DNA from 3 places in the Bacillus sp. THAF10 genome. Region 1 is predicted to be linked to each of the others. Evidence: riboswitches for the same ligand, from Rfam matches in the RefSeq annotation. Region 1 holds a riboswitch; each other region holds the start of a gene.

Region 1 (10,339 bases):
TTGCTAGTATAGGAACTGCGGGTGTCCCTGGTGTAGGCTTTATCTTACTTGCGATGGTATTAAAACAAGTCGGTTTACCTGTTGAGGGAATCGCTTTAATTCTTGGTATTGACAGACTTCTAGATATGACAAGAACTGCTGTGAATATTACAGGTGATGCCGCTTGTGCGTATATCGTTGCAAGATCTGAAGACGGAGAAGTGATTATGCCAGAAAAGCAAAAAATTTAAAGAAAAACCATTCGGATTTTGATTCCGAATGGTTTTTTTATTGGGTAATTTTTAATCCAACTACACCTATAATGATACAAGAAAGTAGGATAAGCCTTACTCGATCCCTTGATTCTTGAAAGAAAATCATTCCAAGCAATACACTTCCAGCTGAGCCAATGCCAGTCCATACTGCATAAGCCGTGCCCATAGGTATTTCTTTTAAGGCTAGTGAGAGAAAGTAAAAGCTAAGCATTCCAATAACAGCGAAGGAAATAGTCGGTTTCAGTCGCTTAAAACCATCTGTTAATTTCAAGGAAAGGACAGCTCCTATTTCACAACATCCTGCAAGCATAAGAAACAACCATGCCATTTAATTCCCCTCCTCTTCTACGTTTTTTTCATCAGGAGTAGTGATTTTTAATCCGATAATTCCAGCTAGCATGAGTCCAATAAAAAACAGCTTGGAGAAGCTGGTTGATTCGTGAAAAAATAATATTCCAACTAAAGCTGTGCCTGCCGCACCAAAGCCTGTAAAAATAGCATAAGCTGTTCCAATTGGTATATATTTTAACGATTTAGAAAACAAGTAAAAGCTTATGGCAAGTGTAACAACTGTTATGATACTTGGCACTAGGACAGTAAATCCATTTGAAAACCTTAGCCCCAGTACCCAAACTATTTCTAAAACCCCGGCAATAAAGATGTATATCCATTGCATGTTAAGCCCTCCTTATTTACAGGCGTTATCCTAATCACAGTAATATAAAATATTACCATGTCCATATTTTCTCCGTCAAAGCATTAGACTTCACCTGACGTTTTATTGAATGGAAATCGGGTATATAAATAATAAGAGATGAGGGAGGAATTGATGTGAAAAAAAGATCAAAGGCTAAGATAGAAAAGCGGATGGCCTTATTTAAATCTCAAACAAAGCATCGTGAAATTGGACAAACCATCCGCTTATCTGCTTCGCGCCATAGTGCTCTCATTCACACACATCAAGGACTACAAGAAAAAGGGCAGAGGTAAGGAGGAATTTACATGGGTGACAATACATTAAAAAAGAAAAATCAACATTTTATGGAAAAGGCAGAGTATGCAAATGAAAGCACAGGCCTAAAAAAGGATGCAAAAAGTGTAAATAGAATCGGTCGCCATATGGAGCGGGAGCAAAATAAAAAAAACCAAAAAGCGTTACAGCCAGCATATGAAGTTTCTGTTAACGAACATTCCTTCCGTGTAACAGGCGTCCAATCTGAGAAAGAAGCCATTGATAAACTCTCAAAATGGAGCGCATTTCATAACATGGTAAATAAATTGAAAGAAAATGATGAGGAAGTAAATATTGAAGCAACAAAAGTACAAGGATGACTAAAAGCACACCGACGCATGGACGACGGTGTGCTTTTGTTGTTGCGTTTTACTAGACACATTGAAAAGATCGGATTCTGTTTGTGTCAATTCCATAATACATCCAGGTAAAGAAGAACCAACGATAGCCTGCAACAGATCTTCTACCAATAAAGGTTGGATAGAACCAAAAGCCTTCTCCGTTGTTTAAACGAACCCATGTATACCGATAAAGGCATCCAAAAAAAGCTCCTGGATCTACAGCTAAGACACTCGGTCCTCCTCCAGGTGCTCCAAGTGCCGTTGTTTCAGGTGGAGGTGTAGAAGGTGGTGGTCCTGGTGGTGGTCCGCTTCCGGGTGCGCCTGGGCTTCCAGGACTTCCGGGACTACCAGGGAACCCAGGTCCACCAGGACTACCAGGGAACCCAGGTCCACCTGGACTACCAGGGAACCCAGGTCCTCCGGGGCTACCAGGAAATCCAGGTCCACCAGGGCTACCAGGGAACCCAGGTCCACCAGGACTACCAGGGAATCCTGGACCACCTGGACTACCTGGGAAACCAGGGGATTGCCCAGGTGGTTGCCCAGGGGGTGGTCCCATAGGTGGAAAGTTAAGTTGACGATAAGGATACATAGCTTTGCTCCCTTCACTTTCATTCTTTATACGGTATGCATATGCCTAGATGTTGGTGAAAGGAAAAGGGCAACGAAAAAAGCCAGGCACAACGCCTGACTTTTATTTTGCAACCAACACTGGACAGTTAGCAGTATTGGTCACTTTATCACTTACACTGCCAAGGATTAATTTTTTTAAACCACCCAAGCCTCTGCTACCAATGATCACTAAATCTGTTGCTTGCTCCTCTGCAAAATTGCAGATGGTTTTTGCAGGATCTCCATGGAGAACCTCAACCGCTGCATTCACTCGCTCTTGTGCGAGTAAGGAATGCACTTCATTTATTGATTCTTCTGTTGTAGCGTTCTGGACAGCAACTTTTTGTTCTCTATAAGCGTCATCCCTAGCGTTATGGGTGTAAATGTTCAACCCGTCCACACTTCCCATTCCACCAGTTGGCACCGTATCCGGTCTAGTGCTCTGAACTGGGATATAACCAGTAGTCTCTTCTAGCACATGCAAAATGGTGAGCGCTGCATTAGACTGCTTTTTCATTTCAATCCCCATCTTTACTGCCTTCATACTGCTTGTCGAACCATCGTAAGCAACTAAGATGTTTGAAAAATTTAACATAATCTTCCACTCCTTTTTTAAGTAAAGTAATTGAAATAAATTGTTTTCTTTGTAAATTAAGTACCCTTTAGAGGAACTTTTAAACTTTGGTAACAAAGCAATAATACCGTATTTTAAAAGATTTACTTGTTACTTTTATGGGTATATATTAGTGATTGGGCTTGAGGAATGTTAATATCATCTTATATTGACATAGAGTTAATCACCCTAATAAAATGAGCTTTACCTACGAATGACTATGAAGATTTTGTTGCAGAAACAGGGGGTTCTTATGGCGGAAAGAGTTGGAAGACGCAAACGAAAAGTAAGTATACGAGCATTACTTCTTATTGCAGGATTATTTGCCTTGATCATATTAATCGGCATGCAATTATATATAAATTCAAGAGATGTCAGTGCATTAACGGACCCGCTCCCTCAATCCTCCGTCATCTATGATCGACATGGAGAGATTGCGAGCAGAGTAACTTCCAATCAAATTGAAGGAGTGTCATCAGAGGAGATCCCGGATGTGATGAAGCAAGCTGTCGTGGCTGTGGAAGACCAACGCTTTTATGAGCATGATGGTTTTGACTTTGTTGGCACCGTTAGAGCACTAACTACAAATGTGAAGTCAGGTGGATATGTGCAGGGTGGAAGTACCATCACACAACAATTGTCAAAAAATGTATTTTTGTCTCATGATAAAACGTTAAAACGAAAAGCTGATGAATTCTTTTTAGCAAAAAAAGTAGAAAAAACATACTCTAAGGACCAAATCATTAGTTTGTATTTAAATCAGATCTATTTTGGCGAAGGGGCATGGGGAATTAAACGAGCGGCAGCTGTTTATTTTGCAAAAGATCCACAGGATTTATCACTATCTGAAGCAGCAACCTTAGCAGGCATTATCAAGGCTCCATCTGCCTTATCCCCGTTAAACAACGAGGAACGTGCCATTCAGCGTAGAAACTTAGTACTCTCCCTTATGCACAAACAAGGCTTTATCACAGCAGAGCAGGTAGAAGAAGCGAAACAGGATGAGTTAAAATTAGAAACAAGAAATGTCGATCCATACAGAGCTAAATATCCAAGTTTTACAGATTATATAATTGAAGAAGCGGAAAGAATGTATGGAATTAGTGAAAGTGAACTTTTGGCTGGAGGATACCGGGTTTACACCACCCTCGAGCCAAAAGTTCAGGAAGCGCTGGAAAAAGTATATGCCAATCCTGATAATTTTCCAGCAGGTTCCTCAGGAGAAGTGGCACAAAGCAGTGGCGTCCTGCTTGATCCTAAAACAGGGGGAATCCTAGGCATGATTGGTGGCAGGGATTATAAATTTAGAGACTTTAACCGGTCCTCCCGTCTTAAAAAGCCACCAGGCTCTACAGCCAAACCTCTGTTAGTTTATACCCCAGCTTTAGAAGAGGGGTATGACATTTTTGATATGCTCAATGATTCACCAACCGAGTTTGAAGGAGGATATTCTCCACAAAATCATACGAAGGATTTTCGAGGGAAAGTTAGCATGTATGATGCTGTAATCAACTCCTACAATGTCCCTGCCGTATCTCTACTTAACGAAATAGGTATTCAAAAGGGAATGGACGCAGCGAAAAAGCTGTACCTTCCTGTAGATGAAAAAGAACATCGTACACTTGGAAATCTTGCACTTGGCGGATTTTATGGCGCCTCTCCGAAACAAATGGCAGAAGCGTACTCTGTTTATGCAAACAATGGAGAGATCATAGAGTCACATGCCATTGTAAAAATAGAAAAAGTTACTGGTGAAGAAGTGGCAGCCTTTGAAGAAGAAAAAGAAAGAGTATTTTCTAAAGAAGCTGTTGAAAAAATGACGTTCATGCTCAAAGGTGTCGTCGAAGAAGGTAGCGGAAAGAACGCTAAGATTGACGGCCGTGAAGTGGCAGGAAAAACAGGCTCCACTCAAACAACGGATAATAACGACGGAGCAACCTCAAATCAATGGTTTGTCGGCTTTACTCCTCAAATTGTCGGGGCCTTCTGGATTGGATTTGATAAAGAATCCGAGGAAAATGTCCTCCCGATTATTTCAGGAGCAGGAAGTCCTTCTGCGAAAGTGTTTCAACAAGTGGTGAGTGAAGCACTAGAAGGAGAGCCAGTAGAAACCTTCAAACTTCCGGAAAGTCTTGCAAAAAAGAAAGCGCAGGAAAAGGATAAAGAAAAAAAGAAGCAACAAGAAGCTCAGGCTAGAGAAAGAGAAGCAAAGAAGAAGGAAGAAAAGAAACGCGAGGATAAAAAGAAAAAGGAAAAGAAAAAGCGTGAGAAAAAGAAAGACCGTGATGATGACGACGATGACGAAGATGATGACGATGACGATTGAGGCCATCCCTCTCCACTGATGTGGAGGGGGATTTTTTAGTGCTAGCAAGGGAAGAGGCTCTAATTATAGGAAGGAAGGGAGATTTTATGTGAAGCGAGGAATAGGGAGGTTCTAATCATCTAAAACAAGAAAACGTTTAACCAAAGTGATGTCTAACAGTAGTCTCTACATCAAAAAAGCGTCAAGCATCTAATGAAGTCACTTAGAGTGTGGCCCCACTCCACCTCCAGACCGAGAAAAAAAGAACCAAAAGTCGGTTACCTGAATTTTCTGGTAAAAGTATGATAGAATCAGAAAATACTTTTGGGCGGAGGAACATTCAAGATGAAAAATATGCTGCAAATTTTTAAAAACAAGAATTATAGTCTTTTATTCTGGTCATCTTTTACATCCATGATGGGAAGTATCATTGGGATTGCTGCCCTGATGTTGTATCTGTTAGATCGCTATTCAGAGCAGCCCTTTTACGCCGCTCTCACAGAATTAATGTATTCCTTACCTACTCTGGCAGTCTTTTTCCTAGTCGGAGTGCTTGCAGACAGAATGAATAGGCAGAAAATTGCTATCTACAGTGACTATATTTGCGCGGTGCTCTCCCTTGCCCTTATGGGAGCTATCTACATTGATTGGATGCCGCTTGTTTTCGCCCTCCTTTTCCTGAGAAGTGCAGTATCTAAATTCTTTCATCCTGCACAAGCAGCTATCATCCAAGGTATTCTTTCAAAGGATGAATACACCGTAGCGGCTGGACTAAACCAAATGACGAGCAGCTTGTTTATGTTATTTGGAAATGCACTAGGAATATTCATCTATTGGACAGTTGGCCTGCAAGGAGCGATCTTCGTTTGCTTTCTCACGTACATGATGAGCGCATTCTTTATTAAAGCCTGTAAGCTTAAAGAGGAAGTTGTTCTACCAAACGGAAGTCACAGCTGGAACCAATTAAATGTGAAATTTGTTGCCAATGATTTTAAGGCAGGTATGCTGTATATTTTAAAAAATCCTTTATTAGTTTATTTGATTATTGGCTTTTTCGTATTTGGAATTGTTAACGGAGGGTTATCCGTGATGCCAGCCTATATTTTAAAATACAAGCTTGCTCCGACAGATTATGAGCAAATCATGATGATCATGGGTGTTGTTTTTGGAATCAGCGTGATGATGGGAAGTGTTGTGGCATCCATGATGGCAAAAAAGTTAAAGCTTTATCAAATGGTGATAATAGGTTTAGCAATATCAGGGGCATTTGTGGTAGCAAGTGGATACAGTCCGTCCATTCCCTATTACCTCGCATTTACTGGGTTTATCGGCCTTGGTTTACCTTTTGTAAATATCGGGATTGGTGGCTGGCTTCCTAGAATAGTGGACCCAAAAATGATGGGGCGTGTTCAGGGCTGGATTACACCTCTGATGATGCTATCACAATCTATCACCCTTGGTGTTATCGCCTTAACTTTCCAAAAAATGCTCACAGTCGAAGGACTGCATGTACTTGTCGGAGGCTGCTTAGTATTTGTAGGGATTTTCTATATGTTCACCCTGCCAAAGCACGCATCAAAGGGCGAGGTAGAGGAAGCACCAGGTAACCTAGAGAAATCTGCTTCGGTGTAAATTCACCTCTGACAAAGGCTGTTACCGTAAACTTTGTTTCTACTGCGGCGTATAGTTAAGCAACCCGTAATCAACGTTGCTGTCGTGCTCTTTTCGCTGAGAAAGTTTTAAATATGTGACAACTTATCTTCGAATAATGAATGGAAAAAGTCTTAAAGCCGACTTTTTGTTAGGTTTTTAGCAACAATCTTCTAGAAAAGAGCTTTGACAAAAAAGAAAAAGCTGATATGATAAGAATCAAGAAATGACCTTTCCAACAACTTTATACGATTTTACCACTAGGGGTGCCTTTCATAAGGCTGAGATTGAAGTGTGACTTCAAGACTCTTAGAACCTGATCTGGTTAACACCAGCGTAGGGAAGTGGAGCGGAACACGACAGCTATTATGAGAGTTACATAGTATTATACGTGTATACAACCACCTTTCTTGCGCATGCGGGAAAGGTGGTTTTTTGTTTGTTTAAACAAATAAGAGGAGGAATGTAAGATGAAATTTTCACAGTTTGTAAGAGAAAAGGCAGATCACATTTGGGAGGCAAGCTTTCACCATCCGTTTGTCACAGGAATAGCAGACGGGACATTATCGCTAGAAGCGTTTAAGTATTATGTGCTGCAGGATGCATACTATTTAAGTCATTTTGCAAAAGTGCAGGCATATGCAGGTGCAAAGGCGTTTGATTTACATACTACTTCAAGACTCGCCGCTCATGCGCAAGGTACATATGAAGCAGAGCTGAGCTTGCATGAAAATTTTTCGAAACGTCTTGGTGTAACGGAAGCAGACAAGGCAAATTTTAAAGCTGCGCCAACTGCTCATGCTTACACTTCCCACATGTATCGAGCAGTGCTAACGGGAGGCTTAGGGGAAGTAATTGCAGCCCTCTTGCCATGCTATTGGCTATATTACGAGATTGGCGAAAGACTTCAAGAAGCAACACCGGCAGAACCAATCTATCAGGAATGGATTGCGGCCTATGGTGGGGAGTGGTTCCGTGAATTAGTAGAAGAACAGATAAATAGATTGGATGAACTAGCAGAAAAAGCAACCGAAGAGGAAAGGGCGAGAATGCTGGAGTACTTCCTCCTCAGCAGTCAGTACGAATACTCCTTTTGGGAAATGGCCTACACCTTAGAACAATGGCCTGTAGCTGAGAAGGAGATTGTACTATGACAAAAGGATTGAAGCTTACAGATATATTAGTTACGGTTGTTATCGCCTTTGTTTTTGGCATTGTGTATAAAATATGGTCCCCGGTATATAACATGCTGAGCCCATTTGGCCTACAGCTACAGGAGCTAAGTTATGGAATGTGGTTTATTGCCGCGACGGTTGCCTACTTGCTTATCAGAAAAGCAGGGGTAGCATTTCTCGCAGAAGTTGCGGCTGCATCTGGAGAGTTTTTGGTTGGATCAGAATACGGGTTGATGGTGTTAATTTACGGAGTAATCCAGGGCTTGTTCGCGGAAATGGTTTTCGCTGCTTTTCGATATAAGCGCTATAACATGCTAGTGGCTTCACTAGCAGGAGCGGCTGCGGCAATTGGGTCATTGCTATTGGATTTATTCAGGGGATATCTATTTGATTATGTTTGGTGGAATCTCATGCTATTAATCTCTTTCCGAATTATTTCGGGCATTCTTTTAGCAGGTGTCTTGGCTGTCATTCTTGTCAAAGCGCTAGAGGCAACCGGAATTACCAGCCTCCTACGGCCTTCTTCCAAAGAAGACTATGAATCATTAAAAAACTAGAAAAATAGGTGGCGAGAAACGATGGAGCTTGTCAACATGAATGCAAAATACCCCGGTGGCAAACAGCTTTTTCGACACTTTCACTTGTCTATTCAGCAAAGAGAAAAGGTGTTAATTATAGGACCTTCCGGGTGTGGGAAATCTACGTTATTACAGATATTATGTGGCCTTATCCCAAATGTGCTGGATGTGCCGTTGCTTGCAGAAAAGCATGAAGTACCTGACTCATGGGGATATGTTTTTCAGGATCCTGATACTCAGTTTTGTATGCCCTATGTCGATGAAGAGCTGGCCTTTGTATTGGAAAATTTAGCAGTTCCTAGAGAGAATATGAGAGCGAGAATGATGGATCTTTTAGAAATGGTCGGTCTACAAGGACTGAATCTACGGACAAAAATTCAGGAGCTCTCCGGTGGAATGAAGCAGCGTCTTGCGATTGCTTCTGTTTTAGCAATGGAGCCAGATGTCTTATTTTTAGATGAACCGACAGCTTTACTCGATCCTGTAGGAACAATGGAGGTTTGGGATATCCTCAAAAAGGTGTGCAGAGACAAAACCGTTATCATTGTCGAGCATAAAATTGAACAGCTTGAGGGTTTCTCTGATAGAGTGATTGTCCTGAATGAGGAAGGCCAAATAATGGCAGATGCCACTCCCGCAGACGTTTTCCAGCAAGAACGTCCACTTTTAAAAAAGTACGGTGTTTGGTATCCGGGTGCATGGCGAGATTATTTGTCTGAACGAGGAACACCATTAAATAACGATTCATCACCTGAAGTGGTACTCCATGCAACAGACTTTTCTGGTTTTAGAGGCAGGGAACGAAAAATAACGGTGCCAGAGGTTACTGTTTCAAAAGGCGAATGGATTGCGATTACTGGGGAGAATGGAGCAGGGAAAAGCACCCTGCTCGAATCCTTCATGAAGCTTTTGAAAACAAGAGGTGATCTGTTGCTAGATGGGAAAAAGGTAAAGGATGTTCCGTCAGATGTGATGACGTTTGTTTTTCAAAATCCAGAGCATCAATTTGTCACAAAATCAGTGGAAGAGGAGATCGGGTACACCCTGCTTCAGAAAAAATTCTCACAAGAGGACATAAGGTTGCGGATTGATGAGCTGTTATCGCTGTTTCAGCTGGAGCATGTCAGGAAACAGCATCCATATCAGCTATCAATGGGACAAAAGAGAAGACTGAGTGTCGCAGCGGCAGTTGTCCATCGTCCCAAAATCCTCTTATTAGATGAACCAACCTTTGGCCAGGACAGCAAAAACACGTTCAGGATGCTTGAATGGCTGGAAAAGCTGAGACAAGAAGGTGTCGCAATTTTGATGGTAACTCATGACGAACAGATTGTTTCAAGCTTTGCCAATACAGTTTGGTCAATACAGGATGGCAGGCTTGTCGAAATAATCGAAAATAATAGAAGGAGTAAATCTCATGCAGTTGGAGCTATATAAACATAAAACCTGGTTACATGATGTAAATCCAAGCTTTAAGCTAGGAATGATGGTCATCCTGTTTGTTACATTGCTTTTCATTCACAACCTGAATATCATGATAAACCTTACCCTGCTGCTGTTACTCCTTTATCTCTTTTTAACTGGCCAAACTTATCGATTAAAGCTCATGATCCTTATTCCATTTTCGTTTATGTTTTTTACTTCAGCCATTTCGATGATTCTGTTTGGAAAAGGAGAAACAACCTGGTTTCAATATGGTTTGATTCACATCACCGAGGAAAGCTTTTATCGTGGGGTTCACCTTGGATTACGCTCTTTAGCCATTGCTTTTTTTGGCCTGATTTTTGTTCTTACAACCA
Region 2 (10,339 bases), 2.0 Mb from region 1:
GGATCTATTTCACTCCCCTTCCGGGGTGCTTTTCACCTTTCCCTCACGGTACTGGTTCACTATCGGTCACTAGGGAGTATTTAGCCTTGGGAGATGGTCCTCCCTGCTTCCGACGGGATTTCTCGTGTCCCGCCGTACTCAGGATCCACTCAGGAGGGAACGAAGTTTCAACTACAGGGTTTTTACCTTCTATGACGGACCTTTCCAGGTCGCTTCATCTACCCCGTTCCTTTGTAACTCCATGTAGAGTGTCCTACAACCCCAAGAGGCAAGCCTCTTGGTTTGGGCTAATTCCGTTTCGCTCGCCGCTACTCAGGAAATCGCATTTGCTTTCTCTTCCTCCGGGTACTAAGATGTTTCAGTTCCCCGGGTCTGCCTTCCATACCCTATGTATTCAGATAAGGATACTGCTCCATTACGAGCAGTGGGTTTCCCCATTCGGAAATCTCCGGATCAACGCTTACTTACAGCTCCCCGAAGCATATCGGTGTTAGTCCCGTCCTTCATCGGCTCCTAGTGCCAAGGCATCCACCGTGCGCCCTTAATAACTTAACCTCAGACCAAACGGTCTTGTGTCGATATCAGCGATGATATCTATTAGAAAATTACTAAGATGAACGATATTTTGTGAATATCTTGATATTAGTTACATTATCTAGTTTTCAAGGAACAATCGACAAATGATAAGCGTCGAATCTCTTCGTCAGCTGCAGTCATTCACATCCTCATGTGCTAGAGCACATTCCGGTGTTCATTCCTTTGCTTCCTCGACCTTCTCGCTTCTAATTTGCCTTATGGGTGCCTCATTAACATCATAGATGATGCTAGAAGCATGAGAGAATGCTCTCTCAAAACTAAACAAAACAACAAGCGTCTTTATCCTTAGAAAGGAGGTGATCCAGCCGCACCTTCCGATACGGCTACCTTGTTACGACTTCACCCCAATCATCTGTCCCACCTTAGGCGGCTGGCTCCAAAAGGTTACCCCACCGACTTCGGGTGTTACAAACTCTCGTGGTGTGACGGGCGGTGTGTACAAGGCCCGGGAACGTATTCACCGCGGCATGCTGATCCGCGATTACTAGCGATTCCGGCTTCATGCAGGCGAGTTGCAGCCTGCAATCCGAACTGAGAACGGTTTTATGGGATTGGCTCGACCTCGCGGTTTTGCTGCCCTTTGTACCGTCCATTGTAGCACGTGTGTAGCCCAGGTCATAAGGGGCATGATGATTTGACGTCATCCCCACCTTCCTCCGGTTTGTCACCGGCAGTCACCTTAGAGTGCCCAACTGAATGCTGGCAACTAAGATCAAGGGTTGCGCTCGTTGCGGGACTTAACCCAACATCTCACGACACGAGCTGACGACAACCATGCACCACCTGTCACTCTGTCCCCCGAAGGGGAAGGCTCTATCTCTAGAGTGGTCAGAGGATGTCAAGACCTGGTAAGGTTCTTCGCGTTGCTTCGAATTAAACCACATGCTCCACCGCTTGTGCGGGCCCCCGTCAATTCCTTTGAGTTTCAGTCTTGCGACCGTACTCCCCAGGCGGAGTGCTTAATGCGTTAGCTGCAGCACTAAAGGGCGGAAACCCTCTAACACTTAGCACTCATCGTTTACGGCGTGGACTACCAGGGTATCTAATCCTGTTTGCTCCCCACGCTTTCGCGCCTCAGCGTCAGTTACAGACCAGAGAGTCGCCTTCGCCACTGGTGTTCCTCCACATCTCTACGCATTTCACCGCTACACGTGGAATTCCACTCTCCTCTTCTGCACTCAAGTTCCCCAGTTTCCAATGACCCTCCACGGTTGAGCCGTGGGCTTTCACATCAGACTTAAGAAACCGCCTGCGCGCGCTTTACGCCCAATAATTCCGGACAACGCTTGCCACCTACGTATTACCGCGGCTGCTGGCACGTAGTTAGCCGTGGCTTTCTGGTTAGGTACCGTCAAGGTGCGAGCAGTTACTCTCGCACTTGTTCTTCCCTAACAACAGAGCTTTACGACCCGAAGGCCTTCATCGCTCACGCGGCGTTGCTCCATCAGACTTTCGTCCATTGTGGAAGATTCCCTACTGCTGCCTCCCGTAGGAGTCTGGGCCGTGTCTCAGTCCCAGTGTGGCCGATCACCCTCTCAGGTCGGCTACGCATCGTCGCCTTGGTGAGCCGTTACCTCACCAACTAGCTAATGCGCCGCGGGCCCATCTGTAAGTGATAGCCGAAACCATCTTTCAACAAGAAACCAGGAGGTTTCTTGTATTATCCGGTATTAGCTCCGGTTTCCCGAAGTTATCCCAGTCTTACAGGCAGGTTGCCCACGTGTTACTCACCCGTCCGCCGCTAACTTCTATAAAAGCAAGCTTTTAAGAAGTTCGCTCGACTTGCATGTATTAGGCACGCCGCCAGCGTTCGTCCTGAGCCAGGATCAAACTCTCCAATAAAGAGTTTGAGCTGTTGCTCAAAATTTGTTGCTAGCTTGTTACTTAAATTCGTTCATGTTAACCTCGTAAGGTCAACGTGGACGCTGTTGTTTTGTTTAGTTTTCAAAGAACATTTTCTTACAAAGTTCGCTTTAAAGCGACTTCCTTATAATATCAATTTTCTATAAGTAAGTCAAGCGAAAAATAATTGAAAAACCTAGTCGTTTCAGTAGTTAAAGCACTTGCGCCTCGCAGCGACGAAATTAAATATACCACCCCTACAACTATATTGCAATACTTTTTTTCATTTTTTTCGATTATCATGATTCATTCTTCCATTTCTCTATTTAAATAGTAATTTGTGCTTGTTGTTGATACATCCTTTATGTATGATAAAAGTAATGAAAAGCATATAGTCTATCCACGAGGGGAGCCAGTTTGGCTGAGAGTGAACCATAGTTCTGACCCTTTGAACCTGTTAGTTAGTACTATCGTAGGGATGTGGCAGTTTTATTTCTTATTATAAGCAATAAAGGGGCCTTCCTTTATTGCTTTTTTTGCGTTTAGATGAATAGAGGAGGAAAAAAGATGAAACGAACAAACACTTTGTTTTTAGCTGAGGTTGCCATTTTTGGTGCTCTTGCTTATTTACTAGATTTATTGGCAGGAGCTTTTAGTTTAGCAAATGGTGGATCGATCACCATTTCCATGGTGCCAATTTTTATTATTGCATTTAGGTGGGGACTGAAAGGCGGTTTACTTTCTGGTTTACTACTTGGACTCCTTCAAATAATAATAGGGAAAATTATTGGTGTGAATATTGTGCAGTTGTTATTAGATTACATAGTCGCGTTTGTTGGTCTGGGGCTGGCTGGTATTTTTGCAAAACAAGTAACAAACGCTGCCAAGGCAGAACAGTTTAAAAGATTAATTGTGTATGTAACATTAGCTTCCTTTATCGGGTGCTTAGTCCGTTTTTTGGCCCACTTTACAGCTGGAATAATCTTTTTCGGACATTTTGCGCCAGAAGGACAGCCTGTATGGCTCTTTTCTCTACTATATAACGGAAGCTATATGTTACCAAGCTTCATCCTCTCTACAATTGTTACTATCCTATTAATAAGAGCTGTTCCACGAATTTTCACAATGAATAAATCTTTCTCTTGAAAGCTAGCCCTCGTGGCTAGCTTTTTTGTTCTTTTAAGATAATCGCATGTTTTATAAATTCTCTCATATAATCTAGTAACAGATATGTTCAGGGGGATATGAAATGGATCTAGTAAAAATCACAGCATTTATAGTAGCATTATGCACCTCAATAGGGTTGTTCTTGTTTTCATATTTTGAAACAATTAGAATTTGCAATCAAACTGGTAAGGTATATGGAGAAGGTATGGTGTTTGGGTTTTCTCTTGCTCTATTTTTTGCATTAATGGCAAATGAACTTAGTAGCTAGTGCAATAAAGCCGACTTCAGGAAGTCGGCTTTATTGCTTTAGTAGGTACTTCCATATAAAAATTTGCTCCTATCTCCTATTCTCCCCCTACAGGTAAAGTAGGCTCAACTCTTCTTTTACGATTGCTACGTAGAAAGTAGCCAACACTAAGTATCACTAGTAGTCCACCGGCAAATTGACTGTATGTAACAATCTCCTCTAAAACGAAATAAGCTAGAACTGCTGCCCCAATTGGTTCAAATAATATAGCCATAGAAATTACATTCGTACTGATATACTTAATTGCCCAATTAAATAAAGAATGCCCTAAGAGTGTCGGGAAAATTGCTAGCATGATAAACCAAAACCAATCTGATGCAGCATAATTTGTGAACGAATCTCCTGAAATAAGAACATAGATAAACAATGTCAGACAACTAAAACTATACACAATAAACGTATAGGTAATGATGGAAACTCTCTTTCTGACATCCTGGCCAAATAGAAGATAGGCGGTTACAAGGGCACAGGCAATTAATGCAAGAAAATCACCAAACAATGCCATCCCGCTAATTTTAAAATCACCCCAACTTATAATAAAGCTTCCAGTAACTGCAAGAATACCAGATATGATAGCACGTGCACTCAGCCTTTCACGAAAAAAGATGTAGGTACCCAAAAAAGCAAAGAGTGGCTGGAGGGTGACCAATACTGTAGAGCTTGCAACACTGGTATAGTTCAAGGATTCAAACCATAAAATAAAGTGAAAAGCTAAAAATGTACCAGCTATTGCAGAAAAAAACCAATCTCTTTTGGTGATGTTTTTTAATTCACCAACATACTTCCATAAAAATATGGGTAAAAGAAAAATTACGGAGAAAAAAAGCCGATAGAATGCAATTACGCCTGCAGGAGCATCGGCTAGTTTTACAAAAATAGCCGATGCAGAAACAGTAATAACCCCGACTGCGAGTGCCATATATGGATTCAACCATTTATTCATTCTTAATCACCAATCCAAACTTAAATATAATAGATACTTTCTAATTGTACAGAATATTGTTATACTTCTCTAACAATTTATTTTCATTTTCTGCTGTAATAATGTCAGGAGGGGGCACATGGAGTTTTTTTTAGAACATCTTGAGACAAATGATTTCATTATTAAATTAACTTTTGCTACCATCGCTGGAGTGATAATTGGGTTAGAGCGAGAATTAAAGGGAAAACCGCTTGGATTAAAGACGTGTGTTATTGTGTCTGTCATGGCCTGCTTACTTACGATTGTTTCCTATGAGTCTGCTTTTCTTTACTCCAAAGAGTATTCTCGTCCGATGGATCCAGGACGTATTCCTTCATATGTAATAAGCGGCATTGGTTTTCTAGGTGCAGGGGTAATATTAAGAAGAAGCAATGAGGCTATTTCAGGTCTAACAACCGCAGCATTAGTGTTAGCATCTGCAGCACTTGGAATCACAATTGGCGCAGGATTTTTTATTGAAGGAGCTTTTGGCGTTATTTTTATTATTCTTGGTGTCAAAGTGATTCCTTCCCTTTTTGATCTAGTAGGTCCAAAAAAACTAAAAGAAAAAGAAATTAAAGTGAAGATTTTTATAGAGAAGAGCGTAAATCTTACTAATATAATGAAAGAGATCAGAGAGAAAAACCTCTCCATAAAAAGAGTGAAGATTAAAGAAGAAAAGGATGATATCGTTCTTAATTGTATCGTTACAACGAAAAAAGCGGTGTATACAACGGATGTTTACAGTGATATTAAGTCCTTAACAGGCGTTATCCAAGCAGAAGTGGAAAACTTGGATTAAAAAAAGTATTTGCAAACTTGGAATTTTTTGATAAAATAAATTCAGTCGCAACGGGGCATTAGCTCAGCTGGGAGAGCGCTACGCTGGCAGCGTAGAGGTCAGGGGTTCGAGCCCCCTATGCTCCATATTTAACACCACTGCATAAAGTGCAGTGGTGTTTTTTTCTTTCTATTAAATAGTGAAAATGCCCTAGGGGAACCCCAGGGCATTTTCTACCTTCTTTTATTTGATGATTTTTTCTAATTCTGCTGCAACCTCTTCACTTACAGCCTTCTCACCACCAAACATGGTAAGTCTATTTACGTTATTTTCCTTCAGGTATTGAGACAGTGCGGTAGATACGTTATTCCCTACTAATAAAATACCGCTGTTGTTCTTAGCTGCTAAAACTGATCCGGTTAGTGCATCGGCAAAGTTTCTGCCTGTTGCTACATACATGTTTTGACTAACCATATTGAATGCTTTTGCTACTGCAATGTTCGTCTCATATCTATCTTTCCCACTTACTCGGATGGATCCTGGAATCTTATCCATTACTTTTTCATTAACCACCGCTGTTCCACCTATCACCATACTGTTTGTGACCCCTAAAGCTTTTAGGGCTTTATTTGTACTGGAAGGTAATTCATCCGGTTTTGTTAACAGTATTGGTAGACCTTGCATCGCTGCATAGGAAGCAACGGAAAGGGCATCAGGGAAGTTACGGCCATTGGCAACAACCGCTTTAGTTGTTCCTTTTGGCGCAACATGATTTGCGATGAGTGATGCAGTTTCATAACGATCTGACCCAGAGATTCTGGACACTTTTAATCCTTCCTCTTTAAGAGCATCTACCACTCCATCATTAATTGCCTTTGTTCCTCCAAGCACCACAACTTTAGTAGCACCTAAACGCTGAATTTCATCTAACACTCCATCAGATAGCTTAGCGGTTTTCGTTAATAGAATCGGCGCTCCTAGTTTATATGCTAACGGTGCACCAGCTAGAGCATCAGCATAATTGTCTAATCGAGCCAATACGACAGTGTCCGCTGAAGTCCAACCATTTTTACTGATTTCGATTGCCGTTAGTGATCTAGTTGCCCCTGAAATTCGACTAATAGATTCTTTCGAAATAAACAATTTACCAGCTGTTTCTTGAACAACTCTGTTGCCTGCAACATCCATGAATTCCACTTCAATTACAGCACCTTGAAGATCCACATTAGCAGGAACCGTCCAAGTCCCTTTATAAACTCCAGGCTCTACTTCTTCCATCATATTGCCCGTAGTCTGCGTAGTGAACTGCGCTGGAAGCTTGATGGAATAAGTTGCCGTTCCACCTTCTGATTCACTTCTAAAGGAAATGTCCACTTTATCTCCAGTTTTCACATAAAGATCAGCAGACGGAGATAAATCCGTCATTTCTGGTGTACTTAAGTCCACTGTCACCTGTCGCTCAACCTTCGTGACTTTTCCAGCTAAATCCGTAGCTTCCACTGTGATTGTATGTGTACCTTCTTCAAGAATAATTCTAGTGGAGAACTCTCCAGCATCATTTACTTCTACTTTCTCTCCATTTACTAATACCTCGTCTAAGTTGGCATCAGTAGCAGAGCCATTTACATCTACAACTTCTTTGCCTGTTACCATGTTGTTTACCGGTGAGGTCACATTTAGCTGTGGCGCTTCCCTATCAACTATCACCATCACCTTCGTATCAGAAATAACTTCTCCAGCAAAATTATGAGCAACTAAATTTAGCTCATATTCGTTATCCTCTAGACCGCTCACCTCGATACTGAATGTTCCATCTTTTTCTGGTGATGCTGTAGCAAGAACCTCTTCACCATTTAAAAGAGTGACCGTACTTCTATATTCCGCTTTACCAGTAATTTTCACATTACCATCGGTTGAGATAATCTCTTCCTCATCTGCAATTGGAGCTTCTGGTAATTCCTGTACTCCATCTCTAGCCCATTCAATCGCTTGAAGATATAGTTGTTTACCTTGCTGTGTCCAGCCTTGAGTTGGGCTGATCATGTTGTTAACTGCATAAGTGGACAATAATAGATGCATATGGTTTTCACTTCTAAAGTCATAGGCAATGGTTGCACCCTTATCTTCTCCGTCCACTTTAAGTGAAGCTAGTGTAACACCCTCATAATTTTCAAAAGTGGCGTAAGGGCTCTTCTCACTATGAATTTTAATCGTTTCACCATCTAATCCGGAGAAGATGCCATGCTCTTGAAGTGCCTCTACATGGATAGCTCCTTCATTATATCCATGTTCTGCTACTGTAGGACTGCCAAACACTTTTTCTAATAGTTGGATGGATCCATCCACTCCCCAAGTGTCTGTAAAGACTAAGCTTGTTTCATTTTTATCACTTTCTTCAATCAATTTATTTATTTGTTCTTCCGTTGCATCTTTTTCATTGACAATGATGACAGAATAATTGTAAACATCGTCTACAATATCCCAATTACGACTTTGTGCTGCAAAACCATTTTCATTCAAGAAGTCAGTTAGCGATGTTTTCACATCTCCTAGTACAGCTACGTTGAAATCACTTAATTTAAAGTCTAATTCCACGCTTGCACCATCTTCAATACTAACTGCCTGGGTGATGGTCTGATAGCCATTTACTTTCACTTCGATTTCATATTCGCCTGCAATCAGCTCTTCAAATACATAAGAGCCTGTATCATCTGTTTCCACTGACTCTTCGTATAATCCCTCTTTCTCTTTCAGAGTAACCATGGCACCATTAATGCCTTTTCCATCAAGATCCGTAATATTACCGGAGAGGCTCATACGATCGGTTTTTTCCATTTCAAAGTTTAATTCTACAGCTTGGCCAAGTTCTTCCACATCTACTGTTACGGTTTGAGTAGAATAGCCGTGAGCGCGAGCCTTTACTTCATAGCTGCCAGTTCCAATACCTATACGGTACTGTCCTTCAGCGTTTGTCTGTGTGGTTAACCCTTCACTTTCAATAGATACAGTTGCTCCTGCAATCGGCTCTCCTTCTTGATCCTGAACAGTACCCACTATTTCACCAAGACTAGCAGACATTGCCCAATCTACTGCATTGACAAAAATTCGTTTGGCGTCTTCTGTCCACCTTGAGTTAGGGTGTCCATAAGAGCCTGCATGCAAGCTTCCTAGGAGTACATGAACAGAATTAGCAGTACTGAATTTGTAAGCAACACCGTCACCTAGCGTCCCTTTTTCGTCATGCGTAAGGTCAGCAAGCTTTGTACCACTGTATTCAGTGAAGTAAGACCATTGCTGGTTCGATTCGCCATTGTCAGCAATTCGAATGACATCTCCAACTTCATATCCTGCAAAAATTGGGTGATCCTCTACAACCGTGTAATTGATATGTCCTGGAGAGAATCCTTGAGTCACAGATGCTGGATCTCCATAGAAACTACTCAAATCACGAATTGTTCCTCCAGCAAATTGGCTGGTGAAGATAGTACTTACCCCATAACTATCAGCCAAGTCTAGGAAATCTTTAAACTTCGCTTCTGGCATTGCCGAAGAATTTCTATCATTTAATATAACTAGCACATATTCCTCTAACTCTTCCATTAATTGATCTACATCACCATTTAGCCAAGCAATCGCTTCATATCCTTGTTGCTCAAGGAATGGTACAAGCCTGCCATTATTAGTAGACGTTCCTACTACAGCAATTTTTTGAGAGATACCCAAGGTGAAGTTAAGAGTAACTTCTTCATCCTTCTCCACCTGAGCTGGAACCACCTGTGGCGTATATCCATTCGCTGTTACACGTGCTTGATACGTCACACCAGCAGGAGCTTGTAGCTCATAGTAGCCATTTTCATCTGTGGTAGTTTGTAAAGGTGTTCCTTCTAATCGTATTAGCGCACCTTTAATTCCAGCATTTGTATCTTCCGCCTTCACATGCCCTTTAATGAGGCCTGCATTTTCTGAAGTAATAACATATGTTTCTTCCTTACTTTCACCACGTACCACATTAACTTCAAAGCTCTTATCTTCATGTCCGAATGCCTCTACATTCAATGTGTAGGTGCCTGTGTCAAGCGCCAAGAAGAATGAACCATCTGGCTCTGTTTTGAAGGTATAACCAGTTTCCTCTACTGTAATGACGGAGGATACCCCTCGGTCAAAGTTGTTATTAATCTGACCATGAATCTCCCCAACAAGAGGTTCGGTGTTATCTAATGCCCAAACAAGCGCATTATTTAGAATACGTTCCCTGCTTTCATCAAAGTAAGTGGATTCTGTAAAACCGTAACCTATTGTCATGTTAGACAATAGAACTTCCACACTGTTCAGTGTTCGTCCGCCATAGGCAGCAAAGCTTCCTAACTCTCCCTGACCTGGGTGAGAAACGGTTGCAATAGTTTTCCCTGTGTAGCCATCAAATCCATAATAATAACGACCAGCAAACGAGAATTGACCATTTTCATCCCGTTTAACTCCTTCAAACAATGGATGATCCTCAATAATATCAACTGTTAGTACATTCTGTGAGGAAGACAGACTTCCAGCTCGTTCTATAGCTGGATCTCCTACATAATCGACAAGGAATCGAATACTTCCCCTAGGACCTCCATTACCAGTCCAGATAACGGACGTTTCTGTTTTGTCCAGTTCTTTAACGAAATCAAGAAATACCTGTTTTTCA
Region 3 (10,339 bases), 600 kb from region 1:
TGTGCTTAGGATTCGCTCTGAAAGGCGATCATCAATTTCAATTTCCAAGTAAGTTTTCGTACAAAAAGGGGTTATTGATTGAACGGCGCGTAGGAATGGACTGGATACAATACGATCGATCTCCTTACTAGCAAAAAAACCTGCTAGCTCTTCCGCTTGCCGAAGACCCTTTTCTGTTAGCTCGGCTTGAGGCGGTTGGCCTTGGGCTTCACAGTGTCTTACAAGGTATATCTGTTTCGACATTGTAAAATCACTCCCTTCAAAAAATTTACTCCCTCCACCCTTCAGGCACTTGCACAATCACATAGTTACCTGTCCACATCCGTGTTTCTACAATTAGCGTCTGCTCATTTTTTTCAAAAAAATAACCAGCTCCTTCTTGCATTTCAAAAACCCAACCTTTTTCACTTATCATTTGCTTAAGATTTTAACGGCCTTGTCCTTGCTCCATTCTTGTTATGAACCATTCATAGCTTTTTTCATTCGCTATTTTTACGATTGGCTCTGTAGCGTTTTCAATAGATTGCAAGACTTCTTTTTTACTAACGGACTCAACAGGCAGCTCCGGATAATAGAATTTACTGTTGAAAGCTAGGACACCAAGAGTGACTATGATGAGTCCAATAATAATAATTACTAACCACTTTTTCATGGGATTCCTCCGTTGATCCAGGAGAAGGTTCTGTTGCATCGCAAAATGAACCACGAGAACCGTCCCTCTGTCTCTCACATTTTATAGTAATCCTGCGAATGGTAGACTTTGAAGCCGCAAGTTTCGTAGAGTTTGAGGGCATGGGCGTTTTTGGCTTCGACTTCTAGGAAGACTGGGAGGCCTTTTTTGTTCTCTACTTTTACGACTTTGGATAGGGCTTTTCTGCCGATGCCTTTTCCTTGGAGTTCAGGGAAGACAGCGAATCCGTAAATCCAAGCTTCGCCGTTATCTTCGGATACACGAATTTTCCCTGCTATTTTTCCTTCTGCTTCTATGATGTACATATCTTCACTGTTATGCTTCCTCATCCGTAGATTGAATTCCCGCGCTTCTTGTTCAGTAAATCCAAAGCAAGAAACTTCAAGCTGTATTTGTGCTTCCATGTCTTCAGTTGAAGTGGAAGGTCTTACCGTGATATTAGAATCAACATGCAACTCGGTTTGGTGCCATTTCATTTGATGTTCTGCCATCAAAAAGGTGCAGGGAATGTTCTTCAAAAACTCTTTTGCCGTTGTGGAATTGGTTGGCGCATTTAACAAAATAGTCGTTGCGTTTCGCGCTTTTGCCTCGTCCACTGCGATCTTAAATAATTTAGAAAATATCCCTCTCCGTCGGTAATCTGGGTGCACCATTCCCGTCAATTCTACTTTATTGCCAAACCCGTAGCTGCCCACAAAACCAACAAGCTGGCCATCCTCATAATGAAAGAAGTCTTCCTTGTTATGTTCGTCACGATTTTCAAGCATATCGAAATTTAACTTCAGCTCAAATCCGCCCTCCTTTTCGCAGACGTCCTGAAGCTGTTTAATTTGAAGTAATTGTTCTTTAGTTAGCATTATTTGCACCTCTTGATTATTCTTTATACAAGCACATAGACCGTACTAGCACATCTATTAGCTCTGAACAACAAGTATCATTTTTCATGCTTCTTCATTTTTTTTAAGCATAATTTTTCTATACATTCCATTAAACATCAGAGATTTATCTTCTTTAATGATTATCATTTTTTTGTTTTTGTTGTATAGTCTTTCAAAGTTGATGCCAATGTCGGTTCCTAATAATCGAACGAGTGGCCTAATTGCTTTTTTAAGTTTAGAAAGTTCTTTGTCTTTAGGCACAAATTTATCAAAAATCAGAATATCTCCGCTTAGTTTTACCACTCTAATCATTTCTTCCAGGCATTTATCAGGGTTTGGAACAACAGAAAGAACAAGACTTCCAATTACCAAATCGAATTGGTTATCCTGAAAATCCATCGATTGTGCGTCCATTTTTATAAATTTTATTGAGGTATTTTTGAATTTATTTCTTGCTTTATTAAGCATATCATCAGAGTAATCTATAGCTGTAATCTCTGAATTTTTGTGTTCTATTAGTTCTAACTAAATCAGCTCCAGTTCCAACTCCTACGAATAGTATTTTTTGGTTTTTGGTGAAAGTCATGTCTTGAAAAATCTTTTTTCTTGCTTGAAGGAATGGACCTTTGTTGAAAAATAAATCATATACCGGGGACCATAATTTGTAGATTTTTTTATTCCATTGGTTATTCATGTTGACACCTCGTTCAAAGCTACTTTTTTGAGTTAGATAAAGCTCTCACACCTTTTAACTGTGACTTATTACAAATCTTTCTTTTCAAGCAGCATTTCCTTATGTAGCTTCGCTAACTCCAACAATTGAAACTCATTTTGAAGAAGTAACTTATTAATCTTGTTCGCCTCTGCCCAAGCCATGTTGAATTGATCTTGACTAATCCAACCTTTTTTCAAAGCTACCTCGAGCTCTTCTGCATCTTTCTGAATGATTTCACCACTAGGAAGGACAACGATGTCAAGAAATAGGTCATCTAAGAACGGAATATTATTTTCGATTCCGTTCTTTTCCGCGATATCGATGTACCACTGAACGACTTCTCCTTTGGCGTTGAACATGGTCGTTAGAGAGTGTTGCTCGTGGATGGGAAAATGCTGAAGCCATATATAACCGTCATCCACAATGCAGACCTGCTTTTTCTCATAGGAAACCTCGAGAGGCTCTGAGACTTTTTGCACGTGGAGTAAGGTAACATACCCTTTGAATTTTTCTATATCTAGGAATGTTTGGGTGTATTGGCGTTTGATGACTCGCTTCCATTCTGCACGGTCGCCGTATTTTCTTTTTAGCATCGCTATCCCCCTTTGGAAATATCCTAATTGTACCATTTTTCAAATAACTAGGGTGAAAATTAGTGTGATAGAATAGGAATATATGTTCGTTGTTTGAAAGAGGGGTTACATTTATGGATAAATACGATGTGCTACAGATGATTCAAAGCGATGACGAGATGATGGAGATCATAAGGGCTGCACGTACATTAGGACTTCATGACTGGTGGGTTTGTGCTGGTTTTGTACGGTCAAAAATTTGGGATGTGTTGCACGGGTTTACGGAAAGAACCGCTATTCCAGATGTGGATGTGATCTATTATGACCCTTCCTATGTGGATGAAAATGTTGAAAAATTACTAGAGGAAAAATTAACAAGCTTGATGCCTCACGTACCATGGTCGGTAAAAAATCAAGCAAGAATGCACACGGTGAACAACCTTTCTCCATACATTTCTTCGGTCGATGCCATCTCGAAATTCCCAGAGACCGCGACAGCTTTGGGATTAACATTGGATAAGGAAAACAACTTGGTCCTAATTGCGCCTTGGGGACTAGAAGACGTACTGAATTTGGTGATAAAACCAACCCCGATGTTCACCGAAACAAAAGAGCTCGCTGCCATCTATGAAGAACGAATCGTGAAAAAGAATTGGAAGGGTACATGGCATAAGGTTAGGGTGTATTAGTTGGGAGATTCTCTTGGTTCTTTCAGATTTCGAATGAACCAAGAAAACCGCCCCCCTGTATTCTAGAAAAACATAGCAAATGTATTCCAAAGGGAGTGTGCTACGATCGTGACTAAGATGTTTCGGTAGCGAATGGCCAGAATGCCTAGAACTAGGCCTATTATAAATGATCCCCAAAAAGCGGCGTGTATTAGACCGAATAGGACCGATGAGATGATAAGCATGATGTATTTTATTTTGGTTGAAGGGATGAGTATTAATAGCCCTCTATAGAAAAGCTCTTCTTCTATAGGGGCAATGATGACCAATATAAAAAAGAGTTGTAGATATTCCCCAAATGTAAATGGTAAAAGTCTAAAAGAGAAGGGTTGAAACTGAAGGAATAAGGCGACCACGAGCAACCCGATGATCCAAAGATATGTACCTTTCTTTTTTAAAGGAGCGATGCTGAACATTCCGATATATTTTTTTCCAAATAACAGTAACAACAAGACGAAAAATATAATCACTGACAGCCTGTTTTGCACCTTAAAATTTAGGTTTCCTTCTGGAAGCGTGTCTGAGATGAGGATAAAGTGTTCTGGTAGTTTAATAGCGCTAAGTAAAAATCCAACAACAAAAATGGTAATAAATAAAAAGAATTTCCCTATCTTGATTAATACAGTCGGTTGATTTTGCTCTTGTACAACATTTGAATCCATCTTTTTACTCCCTCACTCTATCATTTACGTTCTAGCGAATTGTTTGTATCAAAAACTCTCTATCTTCCGGAAAGGAGAGTTCTAGTTTGCTAATTTCGTTGGCTGATTTCCAAGCTATTTTGTGAATGAGGTTGTCAGGGTCTTGGATTTTCGCTTCTCCGCCTGTGATTTCCACTTCGAAATATTGTACCTCCACGTTAATGCCATAAATTACACTTTTTTTGGAGAACAGAGGTTGGATAATTCTTGTGTCGTAGCCTGTTTCTTCTCTTATTTCTCTTATACAGCATTCTTCAAATGTTTCGTTGTCCTCTTTTCCTCCAGACGGAATTGTCCAGGCTTTTTTCTCTTCTGGTAATCCTTGTAACACCATAAGGACTTGTCCTTTTGTATTAACGCAAACGCCAGCTGAACCTTGCCAATTTTCCATGTGATTGCCTCCAAAAAATTCCTCTTATTCTACTAATAGGTAAATTTTAGCATATAGTCTTTCATATTCCAATTACAGAATGAAGGGAATTGTTCTCGCAATTTATACAGAGTTCAGCAACCATGAGCAATGTTTCCTTGTCCTTTTTCGGTGTAGTGTAAGCCGCCTTTTAATCAGAATATTTTAATATTGCTTTTATTTCACTTAAAACTCAAGTATACTAAAACCAAATTGAATAGAAATAACTAGGGGAGTCCAATAGGTTGGGCTGAGAGAGAAACACGTTAAAGTTTCTTGACCCTTTGGACCTGATCTAGATCATACTAGCGTGGGGAAGTTAGAAAAAATAATCATGTATTGAATAAACTTCTACGTACAAAGCCGGTCCATCCTTTTTGGATTCGGCTTTTTTATTTTATTCAATTCTTCATTCCTCTTTTATTGACCTAGATCTCGTCCTTTAATTTAAGAAAAGGGAGAGATTTACTTTATGTCAACCACTTCATTAAACGAAAAAAACATTTCCATCATGTCTAGTTTTTCAGGTAGTAAAAAAGTTTATGTTGAAGGCTCAAGACCCGATATCAAGGTACCGATGCGGGAAATTGAACTAAGTCCTACAACGGGCGTCTTTGGTGAAGAAGAAAATCCACCAATTCGTGTTTATGATACAAGCGGACCTTATACAGATACCAATTATTCCGTTGATATTACAAAAGGTCTTCCTCCTCTTCGAAGCACATGGATTCATGAACGAGGAGATGTGGAGGAATATGAAGGAAGAGAAGTCAAGGCGGAAGACAATGGATATAAGGATGAAAATGACCCTCGTGCTAATCATAATGTGTTCCCAGGTTTAAAGCGTAAACCACTACGTGCAAAAAAAGGTGGAAATGTCACACAGCTTCATTATGCAAGGAAGGGCATCATCACTCCTGAGATGGAATTTATCGCATTAAGGGAAAATATGAAACCTGAATTTGTGCGTGAAGAAGTTGCAAGAGGTCGAGCAATTATCCCATCTAATATCAATCATCCAGAATCAGAGCCTATGATCATAGGACGTAATTTCCATGTGAAAATCAACGCAAATATTGGGAATTCTGCTGTTTCATCCTCTATCGAAGAAGAGGTCGAAAAAATGACATGGGCCACACGTTGGGGTGCTGATAATATTATGGACCTATCCACAGGGAAAAACATTCATACAACAAGGGAATGGATTATACGCAATTCAGCTGTTCCTGTAGGAACCGTTCCTATCTACCAAGCACTTGAAAAAGTAAATGGGGTTGCCGAAGACCTTACATGGGAGGTTTACCGTGATACGTTGATTGAGCAAGCCGAGCAAGGCGTGGATTATTTCACCATTCATGCTGGTGTTCTTTTGCGATATGTTCCGCTAACGGCCAAACGGTTAACAGGTATTGTATCGCGGGGTGGATCTATTATGGCACAATGGTGTCTTTACCACCACAAAGAAAGCTTTTTATATACTCATTTTGAAGAAATCTGTGAGATTATGAAAACTTATGATGTTGCATTCTCTTTAGGAGATGGTCTACGTCCTGGTTCCATTGCTGATGCTAATGATGAAGCACAATTTGCGGAATTAGAAACGCTTGGAGAACTAACAAAAATTGCTTGGGAGCATGATGTGCAGGTAATGGTAGAAGGTCCAGGTCACGTACCTATGCACCTTATTAAAGAAAACATGGACAGACAACTTGAGGTTTGTAAGGAAGCGCCATTCTATACTCTTGGGCCACTTACCACTGACATAGCTCCTGGCTATGATCATATTACATCTGCGATTGGTGCAGCCATGATCGGTTGGTATGGTACGGCTATGCTATGTTATGTTACACCAAAAGAACATTTAGGTTTACCAAACCGAGATGATGTGCGCGAAGGTGTTATAACTTATAAAATTGCTGCCCATGCTGCTGATTTAGCGAAAGGGCATCCAGGCGCATATAAAAGAGATGATGCCTTATCAAAAGCTCGTTTCGAATTCCGTTGGAGAGATCAGTTTAATTTATCATTGGATCCTGAACGCGCGTTAGAATATCATGATGAAACGTTACCTGCAGAAGGTGCAAAAACCGCACATTTCTGTTCCATGTGTGGACCGAAATTTTGTAGCATGAGAATCTCTCAAGATATTCGTAATTACGCAAAAGAAAACAAGCTTGATACAAATGAAGCAATAGAAAAAGGAATGAAGGAAAAAGCGGAGGAGTTTAAGAAATCTGGTGGTGAATTATATCAATAACTCTTGCTGTTAGGAGGTTTATGTTGAAGGTCCAAATACTTGAAGAAGAGATCAATCAATTAAAAACTCACCTTGCTTTATTGGAAAAACGCTTAAAAGAGATTCAACAAAATTGTGATCATCATTTTAAAGGACATCAATATTATGAAAGATGCATCAAGTGTAACAAAGTAAATGTTTTATACTATTAACAGCGAAAAGCTAATAAATGATAAAAGAAACCTTGCCCTCATTCTATCTTTTTAGAAGAGGCAAGGTTTTTTTATCTTCCATTACTTATTTTTTATCTGATATGGAAAGGCATTCTTAGGGCTAATAGGGTTGTAATCCGTCTGACGGTACCCTTTTTTGGTGCAATGGATGGGGGAGGTTAGTTCTGTTTTTTGATATTTACAAAAAATTAACCGACGGTGCTTGATAATTGTACTAATATTCTAGTAGATACATATTTTTCATTTATTGATTCATGGTGTTCCTCGAAAGGTTTTGTTTGTTATTGGAATCTCATTTTTTGTGAGGAGATTTTAATATAAAAATTTAATAGTAGGAGGCATTTCTATGCTGAAGAAATCATTTTTAGTAGTTGTAGCATTTGTCCTGTCGCTTTCTGTTTTTCAATTTGATCTACAAACGGCCTCGGCCCTTCCTCCGGGAACACCGTCCAAATCAGAAGCTCAGTCTCAATTAAACTCACTTACTGTGAAATCGGAAGGCTCTATGTCAGGCTATTCGCGGGATCATTTTCCACATTGGAGCAGCCAAGGAAGTGGCTGCGACACCCGCCAAATTGTGCTTCAACGGGATGCCGACTATTACAGCGGGAACTGTCCTGTAACTTCTGGAAAGTGGTACAGTTACTATGATGGCGTCATTGTGTACTCACCATCTGAGATTGATATTGACCACGTTGTTCCTTTGGCTGAGGCTTGGCGTTCTGGGGCAAGTAGCTGGACCACTGATAAGCGCCGCAGCTTCGCCAATGATTTGAACGGACCACAGTTGATTGCGGTTACTGCTAGTGTGAATCGTTCCAAAGGAGATCAAGATCCTTCTACTTGGCAACCTCCACGAACCGGTGCTCGCTGCGCATATGCGAAATGGTGGATTAACACGAAGTACCGCTGGGGATTACACCTTCAGTCATCGGAAAAAACCTCTTTACAAACAATGCTTAACGGCTGTTCTTACTAGTTTCATAGAGATGTCAAATGGAAGGAGGCATGCAAATGGAAAAGAAATCGTCTATCTTCACTGCGACCCATGGCGTGATGACAGCGGAGGTTGGTGTAATTAGCGGAGAGTTAGAACTGCGGACCACTTGTGATGAGGAGGGAATGCTCTCCCTATCCATTACTTATGTCGGCGCTGAAGAATGGTACACCCTACCAGGCGAAGACTACCAATTGCACGATTCTCGTGATCACGAGGTTGTCCACCGGATGCTTGTTAACGTATTAGAACGGAATTGATTTTCAATAAAGGGGGACGGCTCTCGCGGTTCATTCGGTTTCCGATTGGACCAGGAGAACCGTCCCCTTGTCTCTTTGCACTTTCTACGAACAATGCGTATAATTACAACCACACTTAAATATTGAATAGAACGGATGAAAGTTACATATGCGACAGTGTCTTACAGTAAAGGTAAAGAGTAATTTTGTAAAAAAATATAAGAGTGGCTATCCGCTGATTAGCAAGCAGTCCTTAATCAATGGGGATGTGTTGAAGGAAGAAGGCACACTCGTAAACTTGGTGGATGAGCGTCATCAATTTCTCGGCAAAGGGTATTATGGAAATCAAAACAAAGGCTACGGTTGGATTGTTAGTAACGATCCAAACGAGGAATTAGATGTTACTTTTTTTAAAAAAGCGCTCGAAAAAGCAGTATCGAAGCGGGCATCTCTAATGAAATCAAAAGATACCAACGCATTTCGTCTTTTTAATGGCGAAGGAGATGGAATCGGTGGGTTTACCATAGAATATTTCGATGGTTTTTTAGTCATTAATTGGTACAGTAAAGGGATTTACTCGTTTCAAGAGGACATTCTAACTGCACTAGAAGGCATCATCAGCTACAAAGGAATCTATGAAAAAAAGCGATTCGATACAGCTGGTCAGTATGTAGAGGATGACGATTTTATTCGCGGCAAGCGGGCATCATCCCCTCTGATCATAAAAGAAAACGGGGTTAATTTTGCTGTACACTTGAATGATGGCGCGATGGTGGGGGTATTTTTAGACCAACGCGAGGTGCGAAAAACGATCCGAGATAAGTACGCTAAAGGGAAAACAGTGCTTAACACCTTCTCCTACACCGGGGCTTTTTCGGTTTATGCAGCGCTAGGTGGAGCCGTTAAAACAACCAGCGTCGACCTGGCAAAAAGAAGCCTGCCAAAAACGATCGAGCAGTTCAACGTAAATGACATCGATGAAAAAACACAATCCATCCTGGTGGAAGAAGTGTTCCATTACTTTAAATATGCTAAAAAGAAAAATGTAAAATACGATGTCGTCATCATGGATCCACCAAGCTTTGCTCGCTCCAAAAAGGTTACATTCCGCGCGGAAAAGGACTACACAGATTTGGTCACAGACGCCATTGCCATAACTGAAAAGAATGGCGTCATTGTTGCCTCCACCAACGCTGCAACGTTTGGAATGGACAAGTTTAAAGGATTTATCGACCAAGCGTTCAAAACAAGCAACACCAAATACAAAATCGTGGAAGAGTTCACCCTCCCAAGCGACTTCGCCACCATCAACACCTTTAAAGATGGCAACTATCTAAAAGTCCTTTTTATTCAACTGATCGGTTAAGGCAGACAGGGGGACGGTTCTCGCGGTCCATCGCCAACCGGCGAAGGAACCAGGAGAACCGTCCCCCTGATTTGATTTATTTCAAGTTCGTCCATGCTTTTTCCGCTTCCTTGACCACAAATGCTGAGCCAGGAGATTCTTCTCCTCGCACCTTCATAACATGCTCAAGCGCCAATTTGTAGGCGGCGTCATAAGGGTTGTTGGTTTTCATATCAGGTTCTATACCGGTTCCTTCCCAGTTGGTTTGGGTGATAGGATTGATGGCACGTCCATTTGGAATAAAGATACTGATGTGTTTGGTAAGCTGGTGGGTCTCACCAGGATTTGCTCCCCCTGCGGTCACATCCCCTATAATCGTTGCTCTGTTTAAGTTTTTTAGATTGTAGGTGAATTCCTCTGCCGCTGAAAAAGTGCGATCACTTGTAAGAACATAGACCGGCTTCTTCTCCCCATACTTTTTCCCTGGAACATAAGGTAGCGTCCAAAATTGCCTTGTAGATTCATTCGTCCTTAAATAAAAGCTGTTCAGATGAAAGGTCTCTGATTCAAAAAGATAGCTTGTTAAGAAAACAAC

What was found. A riboswitch is a leader RNA that binds a small molecule or an ion and turns the genes downstream of it on or off. The one in region 1 is predicted to bind thiamine pyrophosphate.
Region 2: it holds a riboswitch for thiamine pyrophosphate, as region 1 does, so the genes downstream of both, thiT (energy-coupled thiamine transporter ThiT) here and tenA (thiaminase II) in region 1, are expected to answer to the same signal.
Region 3: it holds a riboswitch for thiamine pyrophosphate, as region 1 does, so the genes downstream of both, thiC (phosphomethylpyrimidine synthase ThiC) here and tenA (thiaminase II) in region 1, are expected to answer to the same signal.

The regions. Positions count from the first base shown of each region.
Region 1 is NZ_CP045403.1:1,103,176-1,113,514, forward strand. It holds gene FIU87_RS05870 (dicarboxylate/amino acid:cation symporter) at 1-230, shown strand, start outside; gene FIU87_RS05875 (DMT family transporter) at 268-582, opposite strand; gene FIU87_RS05880 (DMT family transporter) at 583-930, opposite strand; gene FIU87_RS20960 (hypothetical protein) at 1,086-1,244, shown strand; gene FIU87_RS05885 (hypothetical protein) at 1,257-1,586, shown strand; gene FIU87_RS21220 (hypothetical protein) at 1,639-2,199, opposite strand; gene FIU87_RS05900 (universal stress protein) at 2,302-2,814, opposite strand; gene FIU87_RS05905 (transglycosylase domain-containing protein) at 3,086-5,158, shown strand; gene FIU87_RS05910 (MFS transporter) at 5,483-6,769, shown strand; TPP riboswitch at 7,040-7,147, shown strand; gene tenA (thiaminase II) at 7,258-7,941, shown strand; gene FIU87_RS05920 (ECF transporter S component) at 7,938-8,519, shown strand; gene FIU87_RS05925 (ABC transporter ATP-binding protein) at 8,541-9,977, shown strand; gene FIU87_RS05930 (energy-coupling factor transporter transmembrane component T family protein) at 9,958-10,339, shown strand, end outside.
Region 2 is NZ_CP045403.1:3,172,798-3,183,136, forward strand. It holds rRNA gene FIU87_RS16490 (23S ribosomal RNA) at 1-555, opposite strand, end outside; rRNA gene FIU87_RS16495 (16S ribosomal RNA) at 887-2,439, opposite strand; TPP riboswitch at 2,835-2,935, shown strand; gene thiT (energy-coupled thiamine transporter ThiT) at 3,007-3,585, shown strand; gene FIU87_RS16505 (hypothetical protein) at 3,689-3,874, shown strand; gene FIU87_RS16510 (DMT family transporter) at 3,951-4,856, opposite strand; gene FIU87_RS16515 (MgtC/SapB family protein) at 4,975-5,676, shown strand; tRNA gene FIU87_RS16520 (tRNA-Ala) at 5,729-5,801, shown strand; gene FIU87_RS16525 (carboxypeptidase regulatory-like domain-containing protein) at 5,899-10,339, opposite strand, start outside.
Region 3 is NZ_CP045403.1:502,041-512,379, reverse strand. It holds gene FIU87_RS02810 (histidine phosphatase family protein) at 1-243, opposite strand, end outside; gene FIU87_RS21335 (hypothetical protein) at 269-415, opposite strand; gene FIU87_RS21330 (hypothetical protein) at 428-652, opposite strand; gene FIU87_RS02800 (GNAT family N-acetyltransferase) at 727-1,548, opposite strand; partial or broken gene FIU87_RS02795 (class I SAM-dependent methyltransferase) at 1,633-2,263, opposite strand; gene FIU87_RS02790 (ribonuclease FAU-1 family protein) at 2,332-2,877, opposite strand; gene FIU87_RS02785 (nucleotidyltransferase family protein) at 2,991-3,545, shown strand; gene FIU87_RS02780 (CPBP family intramembrane glutamic endopeptidase) at 3,608-4,246, opposite strand; gene FIU87_RS02775 (NUDIX hydrolase) at 4,278-4,676, opposite strand; TPP riboswitch at 4,914-5,028, shown strand; gene thiC (phosphomethylpyrimidine synthase ThiC) at 5,167-6,951, shown strand; gene FIU87_RS02765 (serine protease) at 6,972-7,142, shown strand; gene FIU87_RS02760 (HNH endonuclease family protein) at 7,510-8,142, shown strand; gene FIU87_RS02755 (hypothetical protein) at 8,178-8,420, shown strand; gene FIU87_RS02750 (class I SAM-dependent rRNA methyltransferase) at 8,569-9,765, shown strand; gene FIU87_RS02745 (S41 family peptidase) at 9,842-10,339, opposite strand, start outside.